Regions from separate parts of the Tessaracoccus zhenghani genome, predicted to be linked through region 1. Evidence: riboswitches for the same ligand, from Rfam matches in the RefSeq annotation. Region 1 holds a riboswitch; each other region holds the start of a gene.
What was found. A riboswitch is a leader RNA that binds a small molecule or an ion and turns the genes downstream of it on or off. The one in region 1 is predicted to bind thiamine pyrophosphate.
Positions count from the first base shown of each region.

Region 2: it holds a riboswitch for thiamine pyrophosphate, as region 1 does, so the genes downstream of both, ACX1DX_RS11195 (MFS transporter) here and thiC (phosphomethylpyrimidine synthase ThiC) in region 1, are expected to answer to the same signal.
Region 3: it holds a riboswitch for thiamine pyrophosphate, as region 1 does, so the genes downstream of both, ACX1DX_RS07780 (thiamine ABC transporter substrate-binding protein) here and thiC (phosphomethylpyrimidine synthase ThiC) in region 1, are expected to answer to the same signal.

Region 1 is NZ_CM137275.1:1,901,692-1,908,250, forward strand. It holds rRNA gene ACX1DX_RS09135 (23S ribosomal RNA) at 1-2,014, opposite strand, end outside; rRNA gene ACX1DX_RS09140 (16S ribosomal RNA) at 2,359-3,879, opposite strand; TPP riboswitch at 4,550-4,658, shown strand; gene thiC (phosphomethylpyrimidine synthase ThiC) at 4,650-6,368, shown strand; gene ACX1DX_RS09150 (nuclease-related domain-containing protein) at 6,487-6,559, shown strand, end outside.
Region 2 is NZ_CM137275.1:2,362,995-2,369,553, forward strand. It holds gene thiM (hydroxyethylthiazole kinase) at 1-589, opposite strand, end outside; gene ACX1DX_RS11195 (MFS transporter) at 586-1,926, opposite strand; TPP riboswitch at 1,917-2,026, opposite strand; gene ACX1DX_RS11200 (plasmid stabilization protein) at 2,116-2,445, shown strand; gene ACX1DX_RS11205 (SDR family NAD(P)-dependent oxidoreductase) at 2,447-3,136, opposite strand; gene hslR (Hsp15 family ribosome-associated heat shock protein) at 3,219-3,584, shown strand; gene ACX1DX_RS11215 (alcohol dehydrogenase catalytic domain-containing protein) at 3,591-5,201, opposite strand; gene ACX1DX_RS11220 (sugar-binding transcriptional regulator) at 5,286-6,233, shown strand; gene ACX1DX_RS11225 (protein-L-isoaspartate O-methyltransferase family protein) at 6,247-6,559, opposite strand, start outside.
Region 3 is NZ_CM137275.1:1,612,918-1,619,476, reverse strand. It holds gene ACX1DX_RS07790 (ABC transporter ATP-binding protein) at 1-514, opposite strand, end outside; gene ACX1DX_RS07785 (ABC transporter permease) at 508-2,157, opposite strand; gene ACX1DX_RS07780 (thiamine ABC transporter substrate-binding protein) at 2,154-3,215, opposite strand; TPP riboswitch at 3,250-3,355, opposite strand; gene disA (DNA integrity scanning diadenylate cyclase DisA) at 3,415-4,458, opposite strand; gene ACX1DX_RS07770 (ABC1 kinase family protein) at 4,484-6,148, opposite strand; gene ACX1DX_RS07765 (HEAT repeat domain-containing protein) at 6,251-6,559, shown strand, end outside.

The sequences.
Region 1 (6,559 bases):
TACATCGTCTTACGACTTAGCACGCACCTATGTTTTTAGTAAACAGTCGCTTGGGCCTGGTCTCTGCGACCCTCAACGCTTTCGAAGTAAATTCTAATACGCATCAGGTCCCCCTTATTCCGAAGTTACGGGGGTATTTTGCCGAGTTCCTTCACCACGATTCTCTCGATCGCCTTAGTATTCTCTACCTATCCACCTGTGTCGGTTTGGGGTACGGGCGGCTAATATCTCGCTCACGAAGCTTTTCTAGGCAGCATAGGATCACTCTTACGACAACCAAAGTTGCCGACACATCATGTCTCAGGCTTAATGAAACGCGGATTTGCCTACGTCTCGCCCTACACACTTGACCCGGTATATCCAAAACCGAGAAGAGCTACCTTCCTGCGTCCCTCCGCAGCTTGCCTACTATGAACTTGGGTCACAGACTCAGTGAAGATCCGTCCGAAGACATCACCACACCTCGCGTGCTTAGCATCATCCAGTTCGGCAGGGGCGATATTTCGCCGGTACGGGAATATCAACCCGTTGTCCATCGACTACGCCTGTCGGCCTCGCCTTAGGTCCCGACTTACCCAGGGCAGATTAGCTTGACCCTGGAACCCTTGGATATTCGGCGGACGGGTTTCTCACCCGTCTTTCGCTACTCATGCCTGCATTCTCACTCGTGTGCTCTCCACGGCTGGGTCACCCCGCCGCTTCACTGCGCACACGACGCTCCCCTACCCATCCACACAACCTTACGGTTTAAACGTGTGAATGCCATAGCTTCGGCGGATAACTTGAGCCCCGCTAAATTGTCGGCGCAGAATCACTTGACCAGTGAGCTATTACGCACTCTTTCAAGGGTGGCTGCTTCCAAGCCAACCTCCTGGTTGTCTCCGCAACTCCACATCCTTTTCCACTTAGTTATCGCTTAGGGGCCTTAGCTGATGATCTGGGCTGTTTCCCTCTCGACTATGAAGCTTATCCCCCACAGTCTCACTGCCGCACTCTCACTTACCGGCATTCGGAGTTTGACTGATTTCGGTAAGCTTGTGGGCCCCCTAGACCATTCAGTGCTCTACCTCCGGTAAGAAACATGCGACGCTGCACCTAAATGCATTTCGGGGAGAACCAGCTATCACGAAGTTTGATTGGCCTTTCACCCCTATCCACAGCTCATCTCCTCGGTTTTCAACCCAAGTGAGTTCGGTCCTCCACGACGTCTTACCGTCGCTTCAACCTGGCCATGGATAGATCACTTCGCTTCGGGTCTAGAGCACGCGACTAAAAACGCCCTATTAGGACTTGCTTTCGCTACGGCTTCCCCACACGGGTTAACCTCGCCACGTACCACTAACTCGCAGGCTCATTCTTCAAAAGGCACGCCGTCACCCCGAAAGGCTCCGACGGATTGTATGCGATCGGTTTCAGGTACTATTTCACTCCCCTCCCGGGGTACTTTTCACCTTTCCCTCACGGTACTTGTCCGCTATCGGTCACCAAGGAGTATTTAGGCTTAGCGGATGGTCCCGCCAGATTCATGCGGAATTTCAGGGGTTCCGCATTACTTGGGGTGACGCTCCAGAGTGATCAACTTACGCCTACAGGAGTCTTACCTTCTCTGCTGTGCCATTCACAGACACTTCAACTTCACTGATCATTTTTTACTCTGTGGCTGCTCGACAGCGCAACCAGAACGGCCCCACAACACCCCGCATGCAACGCCTGTCAGCTATCACACACACGAGGTTTGGCCTCTTCCGCGTTCGCTCGCCACTACTAACGGAATCACTATTGTTTTCTCTTCCTGTGGGTACTGAGATGTTTCACTTCCCCACGTTCCCTCCAACTGCCCTATATATTCAGGCAGAGGTTGCCGGACATGACTCCGGTATTTCAAGGTTTCCCTATTCGGAAATCCACGGATCAAAGCTCGTTTACCAGCTCCCCATGGCTTATCGCAGGTTACAACGTCCTTCATCGGCTCTTGGTGCCAAGGCATCCACCGATCGCACTTAGTAGCTTGTCAAAAAATCTACAAAGATGCTCGCGTCCACTGTGAAGTTCTCAAAATACGGGCGAGCCCAGGACAACAACCACCCCGAAAGGCGACTGCCACCATGGTCCGCTAGAAGGCGTTGCACAAACAACCGACCCTTCAGGACCCAACAGCGTGCTTAGCCCGACACCAACCATCCCCCGAATTTCCACTCCCAGACCACAAGGACCCAGGCTGTACTGACGAGAAACGACTTCCTCCGAACTTCAAAAGTCAATGTTCCACATTCCGGTGCCGGCCGCGCTGGAAACACCTGTCCCAGAACACGACCATGAGCACCACAGTCAAAAACCGTGCTGCTACAGGCTCCTTAGAAAGGAGGTGATCCAGCCGCACCTTCCGGTACGGCTACCTTGTTACGACTTAGTCCTAATTACCGGTCCCACCTTCGACGGCTCCCTCCCACAAGGGGTTAGGCCACCGGCTTCGGGTGTTACCGACTTTCATGACTTGACGGGCGGTGTGTACAAGCCCCGGGAACGTATTCACCGCAGCGTTGCTGATCTGCGATTACTAGCGACTCCGACTTCATGGGGTCGAGTTGCAGACCCCAATCCGAACTGAGACCGGCTTTTTGAGATTCGCTCACCCTTGCAGGTTCGCAGCTCTTTGTACCGGCCATTGTAGCATGCGTGAAGCCCTGGACATAAGGGGCATGATGACTTGACGTCATCCCCACCTTCCTCCGAGTTGACCCCGGCGGTCTCCTATGAGTCCCCGGCATTACCCGCTGGCAACATAGGACGAGGGTTGCGCTCGTTGCGGGACTTAACCCAACATCTCACGACACGAGCTGACGACAGCCATGCACCACCTGTAAACCGACCATAAAGGGGCACCTATCTCTAGATGTTTCCGGCATATGTCAAACCCAGGTAAGGTTCTTCGCGTTGCATCGAATTAATCCGCATGCTCCGCCGCTTGTGCGGGGCCCCGTCAATTCCTTTGAGTTTTAGCCTTGCGGCCGTACTCCCCAGGCGGGGTACTTAATGCGTTAGCTGCGGCACGGAGTTCGTGGAATGAACCCCACACCTAGTACCCACCGTTTACGGCGTGGACTACCAGGGTATCTAAGCCTGTTTGCTCCCCACGCTTTCGCTTCTCAGCGTCAGGAAAGGTCCAGAGAACCGCCTTCGCCACTGGTGTTCCTCCTGATATCTACGCATTCCACCGCTTCACCAGGAATTCCATTCTCCCCTACCTTCCTCAAGTCTGCCCGTATCGGAAGCAGGCTCAGGGTTAAGCCCTGAGTTTTCACTACCGACGCAACAAACCGCCTACAAGCTCTTTACGCCCAATAAATCCGGACAACGCTCGCACCCTACGTATCACCGCGGCTGCTGGCACGTAGTTAGCCGGTGCTTCTTCTGCAGGTACCGTCACTCTCGCTTCGTCCCTGCTGAAAGCGGTTTACAACCCGAAGGCCGTCATCCCGCACGCGGCGTTGCTGCATCAGACTTGCGTCCATTGTGCAATATTCCCCACTGCTGCCTCCCGTAGGAGTTTGGGCCGTATCTCAGTCCCAATGTGGCCGGTCACCCTCTCAGGCCGGCTACCCGTCGAAGCCTTGGTGAGCCACTACCTCACCAACAAGCTGATAGGCCGCGAGTCCATCCTTGACCGCCGGAGCTTTCAAACCAACACGATGCCGTGCAGGCTGGTATCCGGTATTAGCACCTGTTTCCAGGAGTTATCCCAAAGTCAAGGGCAGGTTACTCACGTGTTACTCACCCGTTCGCCACTCGTGTACCCCCGAAAGGGCCTTACCGTTCGACTTGCATGTGTTAAGCACGCCGCCAGCGTTCGTCCTGAGCCAGGATCAAACTCTCCGTTGAAAATTATCAGTACAGACACCCCAAAAGGCACCTGCTCAACTGTCAACTAGTTTGATACCGACAAAATCCAAAAAACTGGACTTTAATCAATATTAATTCAAAGGAATCCATCCCCAACCAAAGCTGGGAGACGGGTTCGCACGACAAGACTCCGAAAAGCCTTGCCAGTGCATGTATTTGGCATTGACTTAAAGCACACTGTTGAGTTCTCAAGTTTCGGGTGCGACCCGCGCTTCAACCACACCATTTTCCGTGCGATTCCCGCTTGGGGCAACTCGATCAACTTTACTTGCCGTGTTCCAGCCTGTCAAATCGGCCGGTTTGGCTTGTTCCGTTGAGTTGTATTTGCCGCTTGGGCAACCCGCAGAACTTTACTTGTTGGCCTCCCCGTGTCAAATCGCTTGATCTGGGTGGATCAGCCGCAAATAAGCATGAATTCCCATGTGACTGGGGGTTTTGCTTGTTCAGCAGTCGCTTGCGCGAAGACCAATACTAGACAGACTCTGCGGAGAAGTCAAAATCGGTGTAGGGCTGGGCTCGCCTGCCGGCTGCGCGTCGCGTCGAGTCGCGAGGCGATGTCGTCCTGACAGGGGCTTGTGCTCCCACGAGGCGAGTGCGGAGCGTTCGCCATGAGACGTCGGTGGCGGTGAGCTCCCGCTGTGGTTGGCTTCAGACACCCCACGGGTGCCCGGGCACGGGCTGAGATCAAGCTGATGCCGCTTGCGACCGTCGAACCTGTCCGGGTCATGCCGGCGAAGGAAGAGAGTCAGATGGAAATCCATCCGCAGCATCGTGCCGTCACCATCTCCGATGGCGACATCCACGTCCCGGTCACCGCCATCAGCTTGGCGGACTCCCCTGGTGACGTCCCCAATGCCGACGTGCACGTCTACCGCACGTGTGGCCCCACCGTCGATCCTGTGGAAGGGCTTGCCCCGAAGCGCCGGGAGTGGATTGCCGGGCGAGGTGACACTGAACTCCATTCGGCGCGCTCCACCGACCTGGCCGACGACGGCCGGGCGGCCGTGCGTCGTGGCGCGGCCTCCGATGAATGGCGCGGCCGCAGGCAGGAGCCCATCCGAGCCATACCCGGCAAGAGGGTGACGCAGCTGCACTATGCCCGCAATGGCGTCGTCACCCCGGAGATGCGTTACGTGGCGCTGCGCGAGGGCGTCGCCGTCGAGAAGGTGGTGGAAGAGGTGGCGTCCGGCCGAGCGATCATCCCCGCCAACATCAACCACCCTGAGGCCGAACCGATGATCATCGGCAGGGCGTTCCTGACGAAGGTCAACGCCAACATCGGCAACTCCGCCGTCACCAGTTCCATCGCGGAGGAGGTGGACAAGCTGACGTGGGCTACCCGCTGGGGCGCCGACACAGTCATGGACCTCTCCACCGGTGATGACATTCACACCACGCGCGAATGGATCGTCCGCAACAGCCCCGTGCCCATCGGTACCGTGCCGCTCTACCAGGCGCTGGAGAAGGTGGACGGCAAGGCCGAGGAGCTCACATGGAAGGTGTACCGGGACACGGTCATCGAGCAGGCCGAGCAGGGCGTCGACTACATGACCGTCCACGCCGGCGTCCTCTTGAGGTACGTGCCGCTGACGGCTGATCGCGTCACGGGCATCGTCAGCCGGGGTGGGTCGATCATGGCCGGCTGGATGCTTGCTCACCACCGGGAGTCGTTCCTCTACGAGCACTTCGACGAACTGTGCGAGATCTTCGCGGCCTACGACATCTCGTTCAGCCTGGGCGACGGGCTGCGGCCCGGCTCCATCGCCGACGCGAACGACGAGGCTCAGTTCGCCGAGCTGCGCACCCTCGCCGAGCTGACGAAGCGGGCCTGGGAGTACGACGTGCAGGTAATGGTGGAGGGCCCCGGCCACATCCCGCTGAACCTCGTGGAGGAGAACGTACGCCTCGAGCAGGACTGGTGCCACGGCGCGCCGTTCTACACGCTGGGGCCGCTGGTCACCGACATCGCCCCGGGGTACGACCACATCACCTCCGCCATCGGGGCCGCAGTGATCGCCATGCACGGCACCGCGATGCTCTGTTACGTCACCCCCAAGGAACACCTGGGGCTGCCGAACCGCGACGACGTGAAGACCGGCGTCATCACGTACAAGATTGCGGCCCACGCCGCCGATGTCGCCAAGGGACACCCCGGGGCGCAGGTCCGCGACGACGCCTTGAGCAAGGCGCGGTTCGAGTTCCGGTGGCACGACCAGTTCGCGCTGTCGCTCGACCCGGACACCGCCATCGCGTTCCACGACGAGACCCTGCCCGCGGAGCCGGCGAAGACGGCGCACTTCTGCTCGATGTGTGGGCCGAAGTTCTGCTCGATGAAGATCAGCGGCGACATCAGGGCCCGGTTCGGTTCCGGTGTCGACGCGGAGTCGGGCATGGCGGCGAAGTCGCGGGAGTTCAGGGAGATGGGTGCACAGGTGTACCTGGACATCTCCGAGGCGCAGAGCGCCTGATTCTGGCGGGCTGGCCGCGGCCCGGAGGGATCGCGGCTAGCCTCGGCCCATGGGGGACAAGTCGTCGACCGCGTTCAATTTCAAGCGGTGGAAGCACTTCGGTAAAGATCGCTTATACGTGATTCGCTCCAGTGACGGGGTGCAGCTGGGTTATCAGGACATGGATGCCCACACGCTGCACCCAGAGTCAC
Region 2 (6,559 bases), 460 kb from region 1:
GCGCGCCCAGCGTGCAGCCGGTTCCGGTGACCCGGGTCAACAGCGCGTGCCCGGCGGTGACGCCGATCCTGCGCTCACCGTCGGTGATGAGGTCGCGCGCTCCCGACACCGCGACGACGGCGTGGGAGGCCCGAGCCAACAGGGTCGCCGCTTGCGCAGCCTGCTCAGGCGTGTGCGCGGTGTCGGCGCCCCGCCCCGTCACCCCGGTGCCCGCGATGTTCAGGATCTCCGAGGCGTTGCCGCGGACCACGGCCGGCGCCTCGGACAGCAACCGGCGGGCCAGCGGCGTGCGGACCGGCGCGATCCCCACCGCCGTCGGGTCCAATACCCAGGGAGTGCCCAGCGAGTGGGCCCTGGCGACGGTGGCGGGGATGCCCGCCATACCGTCGGAGGAGAGGGTGCCGAGGTTGATCAGCAGCGCGTCGGCCACCTCCACCATCGACGGCGCCTCCTCCGACGTCTCGGTCATCATGGGCCGCGCGCCCGCGGCGAGCAGGGCGTCGGCGACGAAGTTCATCGACACCGCCGCACTCAGGCAGTGCACCAGCGGCGCCCGTTCGCGCACGGCCGTGATGACGTCGGCGATCATGCGGCCACCTGACGGGAGGCGACAGCCTCGAGGTCGTCTGTGAGTTCCCGCGGCCGCAGGGCCGGGCCCACCGCACCGCACACCGCGACGAGAGCGCCGCCCAACACCATGAGGCCCACGACGGCGGCGTCGCGCCCGAACCAGCCCTCCAGCGTGGGCAGGTAGAAGGGGTACAGGGCCGGGATGACGATGGACAGGCTGTAGGCCGTGCCGTAACCCGTGGCCCGCACGGCAGTGGGGAAGCGCTCCGACAGGTACGCGCCCACTGGGCCGTAGGCAGTGACGGTCAGCACCTGCAGGGCGACGGCGCACACGGCGATCAGCCACACGGCCGGGCCGCTCATGATCGCCAGCCACAACAGCGGCGCCGACACCGCCGCGAGCACTCCCCAGATGACGAAGAACCGCCGACGGCCCAGCACGGTGGAAAGGTGCCCCGTGACACCCATCACGATGGCCTGACCGACGGCGGCGCACCCCATCACCAGGCTCACGCTCGTGGGCGCCAGCCCCACGTCGGTGCCCAGCCGGGGCGTCAGCATGATCACGGTGGTGTTGGTCAGGAACCACAAACCGCTCATCAGGCCGAACATCTGCCAGAACGCCGGTGCGTAGGCGCCGGTCAGCACTTCCAGCAGCCCGAGCCTGCGCCCCGTGGCGCGGCTGCGGTGGAACACCGGCGCGTCCGTGACGTGTCGCCCGTAGTAGATCAGCATCCCCACCGACGCCAGACCGCCCGCCGCGAAGGAGGCCCGCCAGCCCCAGGCCGCGTAGTCCTCGGCCCCGAGCGCCACCAGCAGGATGCCCGTGGCGAACGCGATGGTGGCCTGCGCCCACGGCGCCATCGACATGATCAGGCCGGAGAACAGGCCGCGGCGCCTCGGCTTCGACCACTCCATCGCGAGCGGGATCGCCGCTGAGTACTCCCCGGCGATGAAGATGCCGCCGAGGAAGCGCAGCGCGATGACGATCATGATCGCCGCGCCTCCGATCGACTCGTGTGTGGGGACGGCCGCGATGCCGAACGTGCACGCCGCGGTGCCGGCGATGGCGACCTTCGTCGTCGTGGTGCGGCCGAGGTGGTCGGCGATCTGGCCGAAGACCATGCCCCCGATGGGGCGGCCGAGCAGCATCGCCATCACGACGATGGCGCCGGTGGTGGCCGCGGCATGCGGCCCCGCGAGCACGGTCAGGGCCGGGGCCAGCGCGACGAGTGGCAGGAAGATGTGCAGTTGGTCGACGTAGTTGCCCAGGACGCCGCCGCGGAGCGCAGCCTTTCCCTCGGGAGGCAGCGTCCGCGGGGGCGCGGTGGTGGGCATTGCAAGGGTGTGTGACATGGTTCACTTCCTTCGCCGGCATGACCCGGACAGGTTCGGACGGTCCGGGCCGCATCAGCCCCATCTCAGCCCTCTGCCGAGGGCACCCGCGTGGATGGCAGCACCCTAGCCCACCGTCGGTCCGCGCTAAAGGGGGTAGCCGGACGTGGAACGCCGCCGTAGCGTTGGTGGACCGAGCAGGAGGTGGGGATGAGCCCCAAGGCATGGAGCGCCAAGCGCGAACGGCAGTACGAGCACATCAAGGAGGGCCTCGAGGAGCGCGGCGAGGACGAGGACACGGCTGAGGAGATCGCCGCCCGCACAGTGAACAAGGAGCGCGCTCGGGCAGGCGAGGCGAAGGAATCCAGCAGGTTGTCCCGCGAGGACATCTCGTCAGGCCGACGCGGTGGCCTCCGCTCCCACAATGGGCCGGGTGGCCGTACCCGGGACCAGCTCTATGAAGAGGCCAAGCGCAAGAACGTCGAGGGCCGCTCGAAGATGAACAAGGCGGAGCTGGAGAAGGCAGTCGACAAGAAGTGAATCAGCCGGCGTCGCGGACGTCCGCGATGACCTTCTCGCCGAAGTCTGCGCGGTTGAGCAGCGTGATGATCCTGCGGGCCGCCTCGTCTGGCGATGACAGACGACCCTCGTCCTTCAGTGCCTGGAACTGGTCTCGCGCCGGGAAGTCCGTGCCGCGGATGGCTTCCTGCATCTGGGTGTCCACCACCCCCGGGGCGATGGAGGCCACGCGCACGCCCTCGAGGTTCTCCTCGGCGAGCGCCACGGCGTGCATGTCGACGGCGGCCTTGCCCGCGCAGTAGGTGCTCCACGTGGTGTGGGGGCGGCGCGCCGCCCCGCTGCTGATGTGCACCACGCGCAGAGGCGCCCCAGCGGTGCGCAGCCTCACCACGGCGTCGGTCAGGATGATGGGAGCGGTCACGTTGACGTTGACCGACCGCTCGATCTCCGCCGGGTCCAGCGTGCCCACGAAGCCGATGGGCGACACCGCCCCCGCGTTGTTGATCAGGATGATGTCCGAGGCGCCCGCCAGGAACTCCGCGAGTGCGCCGGATTCCAGCCACGCGGCCAGTTCCGACGCCGACCCCAGGTCCACCTGGGCGCCGGCAGAGCGCGACACGCCGAGGACGGCCCAGCCGTCGGCCTCCAACTGCGAGGCGAGCGCGGCACCGAGGCCCTTGCTGTGGCCGGTGACGATGGCTTTTCTGGTCATGGGGTTCCTTTCTGGCAGGTCTCTCGTCGCCACCGTACCGGGCCTCCCCGAGGCCCATTGACCGGGCGATTAGGATCAGCGCATGACCCGACTGGATGCCTGGCTGTGGGCGGTGCGCGTGTACAAGACCCGCTCGCTCGCAACCTCGGCCGTGCGCGGCGGGCACGTGAGGGTGAACGACCTGCTGCCCAAGGCGTCGCAGCATGTGGTGGCGGGCCAGGTCATCCGGGTGCGTAAGGACCAGGACGAGAAGATCCTCGAGGTGGTGGACCCCGGTCTGGCCAAGCGGGTCAGCGCGCCGCTGGCGCAGGCCGCCTACATCGACCGGACGCCCGAGAAGCCGCCACCCATCCCGGAGATGGTGGGCCGCGTGGCGGTGCGCGACCGCGGAGCCGGCCGCCCGACCAAGCGTGAACGCCGGGCGATCGAGCAGCTCCGCGGCCACTAGAGTCGGCTAGGCGCCGGCCAGCAACGCCTCCTCGGCCTGCTTGGTCCAGACGCCGTTGTTCAGCTTCGCGGCGACATGCGGAAGCTTCTCCGGCATGTCCACCAGACGCGTCAGCTCGAGGTCGTGCAGCATCGGGTACACCATGATCTTGCCGCCGCTGGTGCGGTTCATCACCGAGTCGATCGCGTCCTGGAAACCCTTCATGCCGGTCACGGCGTCCAGGCTGATGTGGGTGTCGATGATGCCTTCCTCGATCTTGCGCAGCACGGTGCGCATGTCCGAGACATCCGAGCCTGAGGTGCCCAGCATGAAGATGCGGCGCTCGACGATGCCCTGGAGGTCGAAGTCGCCCAGGGTGCCGGCGGGGATGCCCGCGAAGGCGTTGAGGATCGCCCCTTCGCCGGCGAGGTCCACGGCCTGGCTGACCAGTGCCGGGACGGGCACCATGCACGCGATGTGCGTGAAACCGTGCTGCAGTTCCTCGTCGCCGGTGTTGACGTAGGTGATCGGCACGCTGCGGCCGGCGGCGATGGGATCGACGGTGCGCGACAGGTGCGTCAGCCGGTCGTCGCTGAGGTCTGTGCCGGTGACGCGGATGCCCTCCACCCCGGAGGTGACGGCGCGGATGGTGTGCATCATGCCCATGGGGCCCGCTGCGCCGATGATGGCGACGTTGTCGCCGGCGCGCAGTTCGCCGTTGGCCGGCACCCAGGCGTAGCCGTCGGCCGGGTCGTCGCCGGTGGTGCCGACGAAGCGGATGAAGTCGTAGTGCACGCGGCCGATGTCGAGGGCCACCTTGCGGCCGATCGTCCCGCCGCCGAGGACCAGGCAGTAGGTGGCGCGCGTGCCGAGCAGCGGCGCCGTGGCCTCGATGACCTCAGGGTCTGAGCCGTAGTAGATGATGTCGTCGAACACCTGGCCCTCGAGTGAGGCGACCTCGCCCGGAGTCACGGAGACGGTCTCGGCCGGGGCGTGCGCCGAGGTGAGCGCGTCCAGCCCGGTGGGCTCGCCGTCGCTCACGACCAGGAGGCGACCACCGTCCTTGAGATGGTCGCGCTCTGCCCACGCGTAGGAGCCTTCGACGGTGGCCCAGGGCTCGATGAGACCCACCGCGGCCGCGGACGGGCCGTCGGAGACGTGGATCAGGAACTCCTCACCGTTGGGCGCCACGACGCAGCGCTCGTCGATCAGGGCGTACTCCTGCAGGGCGCCGTCGAAGTTGTACCCGAAGGCGCCGTTCGACTTGGCGGTGCGCAGGTGCTTCCAGTCGGCCTGCACGAGCACTCGATCGCCCACGGCGAAGTGCGTGACCTGGTCGCCGACCTTGACGATGCGGCCCACGGGCTCGTGCCCCGGGACCACCGGAGCGGCGCCGGGGTGGTACGACGGGATCTCCGGCAGCGCGTCGAGGTCGATGCCCTTGACCACCTCGGCCTTGCGGGGGTGGGAGTCGAAGGCGTGGAGCAGTTTGGTGTCGGAGAAGCAGATGCCGCACGCCTCCACTTGGAGGAGCATCTGATGCGGGCCGACCTCGTCGACGGGCTTCTCGGTGTTCAGCACGATCTCGTCGACGCCGACGAACTGGATGGCATGCTGCAGGGCGGGAATCTGGGTCACGAGGGACACCCTTTCTCTGAGTGCTACGGATCAAATCTAGGCGCGTTGCCGTCCGAAGGAAGGCTGTCCGCGCGAACTGGGCATATGCTCACCAAGGTGCTCACCCCCACGCCGAACGACCTCGACCTCGTCGTGCGTGCCGCCTGGCTCTACTACGAGGACGACCTCACGCAGGCGCAGGTGGCCAAGCGGCTGTTCGTTTCGCGCCAGACCGTCGGCCGGCTGCTCGAAGCGGCCCGCCAGCACGGGATCGTGCGCATCGAGATGGACTCGCAGTACCTCGCCGCCATGCAGCTGGCCACCAGGCTGAAAGAGGCCTCTGGGCTGACCGACGTCATCGTGGTCCCCACCGCTGAGGGCAGGCTCTCGCGCGAGCGCACCAACGAGCGCGTCGCCGCCGCGCTGGCCGCCTACGCCAGGCGACACCTGCACCCCGGCGCCGTCGTCGGCGTCTCCTGGGGTGATTCGGTGGCCCGTGCACTGGTCGAGCTGTCCGAGGAGTCGCTCGACGGTGTGCAGTTCGTCGCCTGCGCCGGTGAGCTGAGCGGGATCGACGACGTGCTCACCCGCTCCCCGGGGGTGCTGCGCCGGCTGCGCACCGTGCCCGCCCCGCTGCTGGTCTCGAGCGCCGAGATGGCCAGCGCGCTGGCCGACGAGCAGGCTGTCCGTGAGGTGTTGGACCTGGCCCGGTCCGCCGTCGTGACGCTGACGGGGATGGGGTCGGCGACGCCCGGCGGCTCGGCTGTCCTGGCCGGCGTGACCACCGACGAGGAGGTGGCAGAGTTCGCCGCGCGTGGAGCGGTGGGCGACATGCTGGGGGAGTGGTACGACGCGGAGGGCCGGGTGGTCGCCACCCCGTGGTCCGAGCGGCGCATCGGGCTGGGGTTGGACGAGTTGCGGGAGATGAGCAACGTCGTCGGGGTCGCCGGCGGTGTGGAGAAGGTGGGCGCCATCCGCGGTGCCATCCATGGCCGGCTCATCACTGCCCTCGTCACCGACGAGCCCACCGCTCAGGCGCTCCTGGCCGGCTGAGTACCCGGGCCGGTTACCGCAACTCGACGAAGCTGAACATCCCGGCGGCGGCGTTTCGCGTCAGCTTCCCGCCGGCGTCCTTCTCCACGATCACGATGCGCTGCGACGCGGGCAGCACCATCCGGCCGCCCGGGGCGAGCTGCGCCTCCAGGTCCTCCGGCACGCTTCCGCCGTCGGCCGACACCAGGATCCGGTCGTAGGGAGCCGATTCGGGCCAGCCCAACACGCCCTCCTCCGCCTCCTCGAACCGCGCCCACGGGAACCGGTTGTCCATGTGCAGGCGACCCATCTGCACCAGCTCAGGCACGATGTCCACGCCGACGACC
Region 3 (6,559 bases), 290 kb from region 1:
CCAGCCGGCGGCGCAGACCGGTGTCGAGCGCGGAGAGGGGCTCGTCGAGGAGGAGGGCCCGTGGCGACGGGGCCAACGAGCGGGCCAGCGCCACCCGCTGGGCCTGGCCTCCGGACAGTTCGGTGGGCCGGCGGCTGCCGTAGCCTGCCAGGCCGACGAGTTCGAGCATCTCCTCCACGCGCTCGTACTGCTCCGGCTTGGGGAGTCTGCCCAGGCCGTAGGCGATGTTGCGGGCCACGTTCATTGTCGGGAACAGTTGGCCGTCCTGGAACACCAGGCCGAAGTTGCGCTTGTGCACCTTCACGGGGGCGAGGTCCTCGCCGTCCCAGAGGATGGCCCCCGACGAGAGGGGTTGCAGGCCGGCGATGGCCCGCAGCAGCGTCGACTTGCCGGATCCGGACGCGCCCAGCAGCGCCACGATCGTGCCCGGCTCCACCCGGAGCGACACGTCGTCGACGGCGACCGTGCGGCCGTAACGGACCGACACATCGTGTACTTCCAGACCGGTCACCACGCGGCCACCTCCTTCGGCCGCAGGCGTTCGGCGGCGGCCATCGTGATCCCTGCCAATCCTGCCAGCACCACGGAGGCGGCCAGCGCCACGCCGTAGTTCTCTGCGCCCGGGCGGCCGAACAGCCGGAAGATCAACACAGGCAGCGTCGGGTTGTCCGGCCGGGCCAGGAAACTCGTGGCACCGAACTCACCCAGCGAGGTGGCGAAGGCGAACCCCACCGCCAGGCCCACCGCCCGGCCGAGATGGGGCAGCTCGATGCGGCGCACCACCTGCCAGGGCGTGGAGCCCAGCGTGGCCGCGGCCTCGAGTTGGCGGGGGTCGATGGCGCGCAGGGTGGGCAGCAGTGTGCGGACCACGAGCGGCAGGGCGACGACGGCCTGGGCCACGGGGATGAGCACGATGCTGGAGCGGAGGTCCAGCGGCGGCCGGTTCAGCGTGATCAGATAGCCGAAGCCCACGGTGACGGCGGACACGCCCAGCGGCAGCAGGAACAGCGACTCCACCACGGCCAGTGCGGATCTGCCCGCCGCGCGTCGGGGTCGCCTGGAGGCGACGAGCGCCACGAGCAGCCCGAGGGTCACGGCGATGGCCGTCGCTGCGATGGCTGTGACCAGTGAGGTGCGGAGTGCTGCCCACACGCTCACTCCGGCGCCGCCCTCGGCGGCGAGTTGCAGGTAGTTGACGACGGTGAACCCACCGTCGCGGTGCAGTGAGCGCCACGCGAGGTTGGCGAGGGGGAGGCCGAGCAGCGCCACGGCCACGGCCAGCGTCAGGCCGAGCGCCGGACCGTCGCGGCGCAGGGAGAGGCCGCGCTCCGAGTCGACGTCGGGTTGCAGCCTCAGGGCGCGGGTCATGCGGGCCTGGGCGCGGCCGCTCAGCCAGAGAGCGGCGGACACGATGACGAGCTGGGTGATCGACAGGGCGGCGGCCGACGGCAGGTCGAGGAGTTGCGTGGTGAGGAACCAGATCTCGGTCTCGATGGTGCGGTAGCGGGTCTGGCCCAGCACCATCACAATGCCGTAGCTGGAGGCGCTGAACAGGAACACCAGGGATGCGCCGGAGACAATCGCCGGCGTCAGGGCCGGCAGCGTCACGGTGCGCAGTGTGCGGAGGGGAGAGGCGCCCAGCGTGCCGGCGGCCTGGGCCAGGCGCGGGTCGAGGCGCGCCCAGAGGGTGCCCACCGTGCGCACGATCACGGAGTAGTTGAAGAACACCATCGCGGCGAGGATGGCGGCCGGGGTGCCGGCCAGGCCGAGCCAGCCGAGCAGCCCGTCGGGGCGCAGCAATGAGCCGAATGCGACGCCCACCACCACCGTGGGCAGCACGAAGGGGATGGTGATGAGGGCGCGCAAGGTGTCGCGGCCGCGGAACCGGCAGCGGTAGAGGAGGTAGGCGCCCGGCAACCCGAGCACCAGACACAGCAGCGTGGAGGCGGTGGCCGTGCCGAGGGTGAACCAGATGGCCCCCCAGGTGCGGCGGGAGCCGAAGACTGAACTGAAACCCTCGAGCGTCCATGAGGTGTCGTCGTGGAAGCCCCGCAGCACGAGCGCGGCGGCGGGCCACGCGAAGAAGAGCGTCAGGAAGGCGGCCGGAACGAGCGCCGTCAGCGCCCATCCCAGCCGCCAACCCAGGGTCGATCTCACCCCATGGCCTCGGTCCAGTCACGGATCCACTGGTCGCGGTTCGCGTCGATCTCTTCGGGGGAGACCTCCACCGGCGACGGTGCCAGCGGCGCGAAGCGGGCCCACTCCTCGGGCAGTTCGGTGTCGGTCGCCGCAGGGTACATGTACATCTCGGTGGGGAACACGCTCTGCACCTCGGGGCTGAGCAGGAAGTCGACGAAGGCGCGGGCGCCTTCCTCGTTCTGGGCGCCCGCGAGGACGCCGGCGTACTCGACCTGGCGGAAGCACGTGTCCAGCAGCGCTTCGGTGGTGGATTCGTCCCCGTCCACTGTGTACGCGGGGGAGGTGGCGTAGCTCAGCACCAGCGGGCGGGGCCCTGCGCCGTCGGCGCCCGAGAAGTCCGTGTAGTAGGCCTCGGTCCAACCCGAGGCGACCTTCAGGCCGTTGTCCGCCAGGGCGGACCAGTAGTCGAGCCAGCCGTCGCCCTTCTCGCCGATGGTGGCGAGCAGGAAGGCCAGGCCCGGCGAGGAGGACGCCGGGTGGGTCACGACGAGGAGGTCCTTGTATTCGGGTTTGAGGAGGTCGTCGAGGGTGGCCGGGATGGTCAGGTCGTGCTCGGCGAACCAGCGCTTGTCGGCGTTGATGCACACGTCGCCGAAGTCGATGGGCGTGAGGCCCTCGGTGGCCATGGCCCTGGCCTCCTCCGGGAGGGCCTCTGACTCGTAACCGGAGAGGACACCCTCCTCCGCGGCGCGCGAGGCGTAGGTGTTGTCGATGCCGAACACCACGTCGCCGAGCGGCGAGTCCTTCGTGAGGATGAGCTGGTTGACCAGGGTGCCGCTGTCGCCGGGCTGGACGTAGGTCACGTCCAGGCCGGATTCCTCGGCGAACCGGGCCTTGAGGTCGTCCGGCAGGCTGAACGAATCGTGGGTCACCACCGTCAAGGTCGACGACGAGGTGAGCGCCTCGGACGTCTCGCGCGCGGGGCCTTCCGTGCCCCCCGGGGTGGCCGCTCCGCCGCAGGCCGCCAGCGCCAGCACGGCGGCGGCCGCGATGGCAGAGTGTACGAAGAACTTCATGTCCGCTCCTTCAAGAGGAGGGCTCGGCGGATGCCGAGGAGAATTCCCAACTCCCTACGCCGGTGCTAACCGGATCAGGTTTGAGGGTCTGCGGCCTCCCGCACTCTCAGCGCCCCGGTGGCGCTCCCCTGTGTTCGGCGTCCACCTTAGCGCAGTCCGGGAAGTGCTCTCCAGGGGGTTCGCGGCTGACGGGCGTCTGTCAGGAACCGCTGGAGTCCGTGATCCGCAGCAGGGCGTCGCGGATCTGGCGCGCACGGCGTGGGCCGATCCCGTCGATCTCCATCAACTGCGACACGGAGGCGCCGAACATCTCCTGCAGGGTGTACCTGCCCACCAGCTTCGACACCATCGGCGCCGGTAACCGGCCCACCCGGGAGAGGAGTCGCACGCCGCGCGTCTCCAGGCTCTGTTCCAGGTTGGCGTTCGCCCCGAACCCCAGCCGCTCCGCCACCAGGCCGCCGCTGAAGAGTTCCTCGGGAGAGAAGTTGTGCAGGGCCAGCAGGTCGAATTCCGAGGGGTCCGACAGGTTGTGCGCGTAGTCCTCCGTCAGCAGATCCGCGACCCCCTCGAAGTGGCTGGCCAGTTCCGTGTGCTGCAGCGCGACCATCCTCCCCTCGACCCCGAGGATGTCCACATGGAACTGCATCTCCGTGGACAACCTGCGGGTGAGTTCCAGGCGGTGCGCGACGTGGGTGAGGTCGCGCAGGGTGACCTGCTCGCCGATCTCGAGCAGCGTGAACTGCTCCATCTGGTCTGTGAGCCGCGTGACGACGCGCGACAGAGTGGCCAGCGTCTGGTTCGCCCGGCTGATCACCTGGGGCACGGTCTCGACGGGATGGCGCCGGCCCCCCAGGAAGAGGGAGACGGTGCTCATAGAGGCCGATACGGTGACCACCGGCACGCCGGCAGACTGGGCCGTGCGGTCCGCCGACCGGTGCCTGGTGCCCGTCTCGGCCGTGGGAAGATCGCCCTCCGGCACGAGGTGCACGCCGGCGGCCACGATGCGGCTGAGGTCGTTGGAGAGGATGATCGCCCCGTCGAGCTTCGCGAGTTCGCGGAGATTCTGCTCGGTGCAGTCGACGCCGAGTTGGAAGCCGCCCGAGCACACCTGCTGGACCCTCGTGTTGTTGCCGAGCACGATGAGGGCGCCGGTGCGGCCGAGCAGGATGCGATCCAGGCCCCCGCGCAGCTGGGTGCCCGGCGCGAGCAACCGCAGATAGCGGCGGATGGCGGACCTTGGCACCTGGACTCCTTACGTCGGGGTCAGTCTACGGGGCGTCGTCGTACAGCTTGCGGCGCCTGTCACGGCGCTTGACGCGTCGGACCGGGGGCCGGTCCTCGAAGAGGATCCCGACCACCATGACGAGGCCCCCGATGGCGGCGATGAGGAAGAAGATCGCGCCCAGCGCGGGGTAGCCCAGTAGGTGGGGCCCGACGTCGGCGACCATCAGCAGGGCGGCCGCCACCGTGATCGCGGCCAGGATCAGCGCGACCGACACCCGGTTGGCCACCTGGTGCAGCACCATGTGGAGCCGGTCCTCGTCGACGGCGTTGATGTTGAAGCTCAACTCGCCCTCGGCGAGGGAGTCGAGGATGCGGTTCGCGCGGCGGGGGAGCCGCTCGATGAACTCCTTGCCCTCCAGCCCGCTCAGCAGCGTCTGGCCGGCGCTCGGGCTGAAACCGGCGCGGAGGATGGTGGAGACGTTGGCGCGGATGGCCTCGATGGGCGTGAAGCCGGGATCCAGGTGCTGCGTGGCCTGATCCAGGTTCAGCAGCGCCTTGCCCACCATCGTCATCTCCGCGGGAGGACGGAGTCCGTGTTCCCCTGAGAGCCGGGCCAGTTCCATCAGCACGGTGCCCGCCTGGAGATCCGGGCCCATGGCGAGCGTGGTGGACACGAGGTGGGTGACGGAGTCACGGAAGGCCGCCGCATCGTAGTCCTCCAGCGGGTGGCCCATCCCGGCCAGCACCATGGCCGCGGCCTCGCCGTCGGCGTCGCCGATGGCCACGAGCAGCTTCACCAGCGACGTCCGGACCCGCGCGGGCAGACGCACCACCATGCCCACGTCGAGGATGGCGATGCGGTGGTCCGGGGTGAGGAACAGGTTGCCGGGGTGGGGATCCGCGTGGAGGATGCCGTCCACCAGCATGGCCTTCAGCATGAAGTGGAACAGCGAACCCGCCAGCGCCGGGCCGTCGACGTCGAGCAGTTCGATCCTGCCGACGTCGGTGATCTTCTTCCCGGGCATCAACTCGAGCGTGAGCACCTCGTCTGTGGAGTAGTCGTCGATGGGGGTGGGCACCACGAGGTCGCGTTCGTCCTCGGCGAGGTCCGCGAACAGGCGCAGGTTCGCCGCCTCCTTGCGGTAGTCCAGCTCGTCGGCCATGGAGCGCCGGAACTGGGCCAGCATCCGCGCGGCACCGAGGCGGGGGCCGACGGGTGTGTTGTGGTCCACGAAATCTGCCAGGCCTGCGAGGGAATCCAGGTCGTTGCGCACCCGGTCGCGCACGCCGGGGCGCAACACCTTCACGACGACGTCGCGGCCGGACTTCGTCACCCCCCGGTGCACCTGCGCGAGGGAGGCGGCGGCGATCGGCACGTCGTCGAACTCCGAGAACATCGCGTTCACGGACGCGCCCAGCGACTCTTCGATGCGCGCGCGAATCTGTTCGACGGGCACCACTTCGACGTCGTCCTGCAACCGGCTGAGCTCGTCGGTGTAGACGGCGGGCAGCAGGTCACGCCGCGTGGACAGGAGTTGCCCGAACTTGATGAAGGTGGGGCCCATCTCCTCGAGCGACCGCGTGAAGTTGCGCGCGTCCTCAGCCGTCTTGTTGCTGTCCGGCGAGTCACCAGGGATCTCGGAGCTCTGCGTGCTGAAGGCGCCCATGTGGCGCACCAGCAGCGTGCCCAACCTGGTGATCATGGCCATGTCCGGCATCGTTGCTCCCTGTCCCTGGTTCTGCCCACAGCGTAGTCGACCCCGGTTTCGCCGGTTGACCTTCACGCGACGTGAGGCTTTACGTTCTGAGGCATGACACGAAATGCCCAGACCCTGATCAATCAGCTCGATTCCCCCGTCGGCACCGACCGTCGCATGGCCGCGCTGGCTCTCGGGTCCATCAAGGACCCGGCCGTCGTCCCGGCGCTGCTGGCGCACCTGAAGACGGAGACCGACGGACGCGTGCGGGAGGACCTCACGTGGGCCGTGGTGCAGCACGCCGACGAGGCTAACGACGAGATCCTCGCCATGCTGCAGAGCGACTCCGAGCACGTCCGTTTCACCGGGGCCCACGTGGTGAGCAAGGTGGGCAACCCGGAGCACTTCGAGCACGTCCGTGGG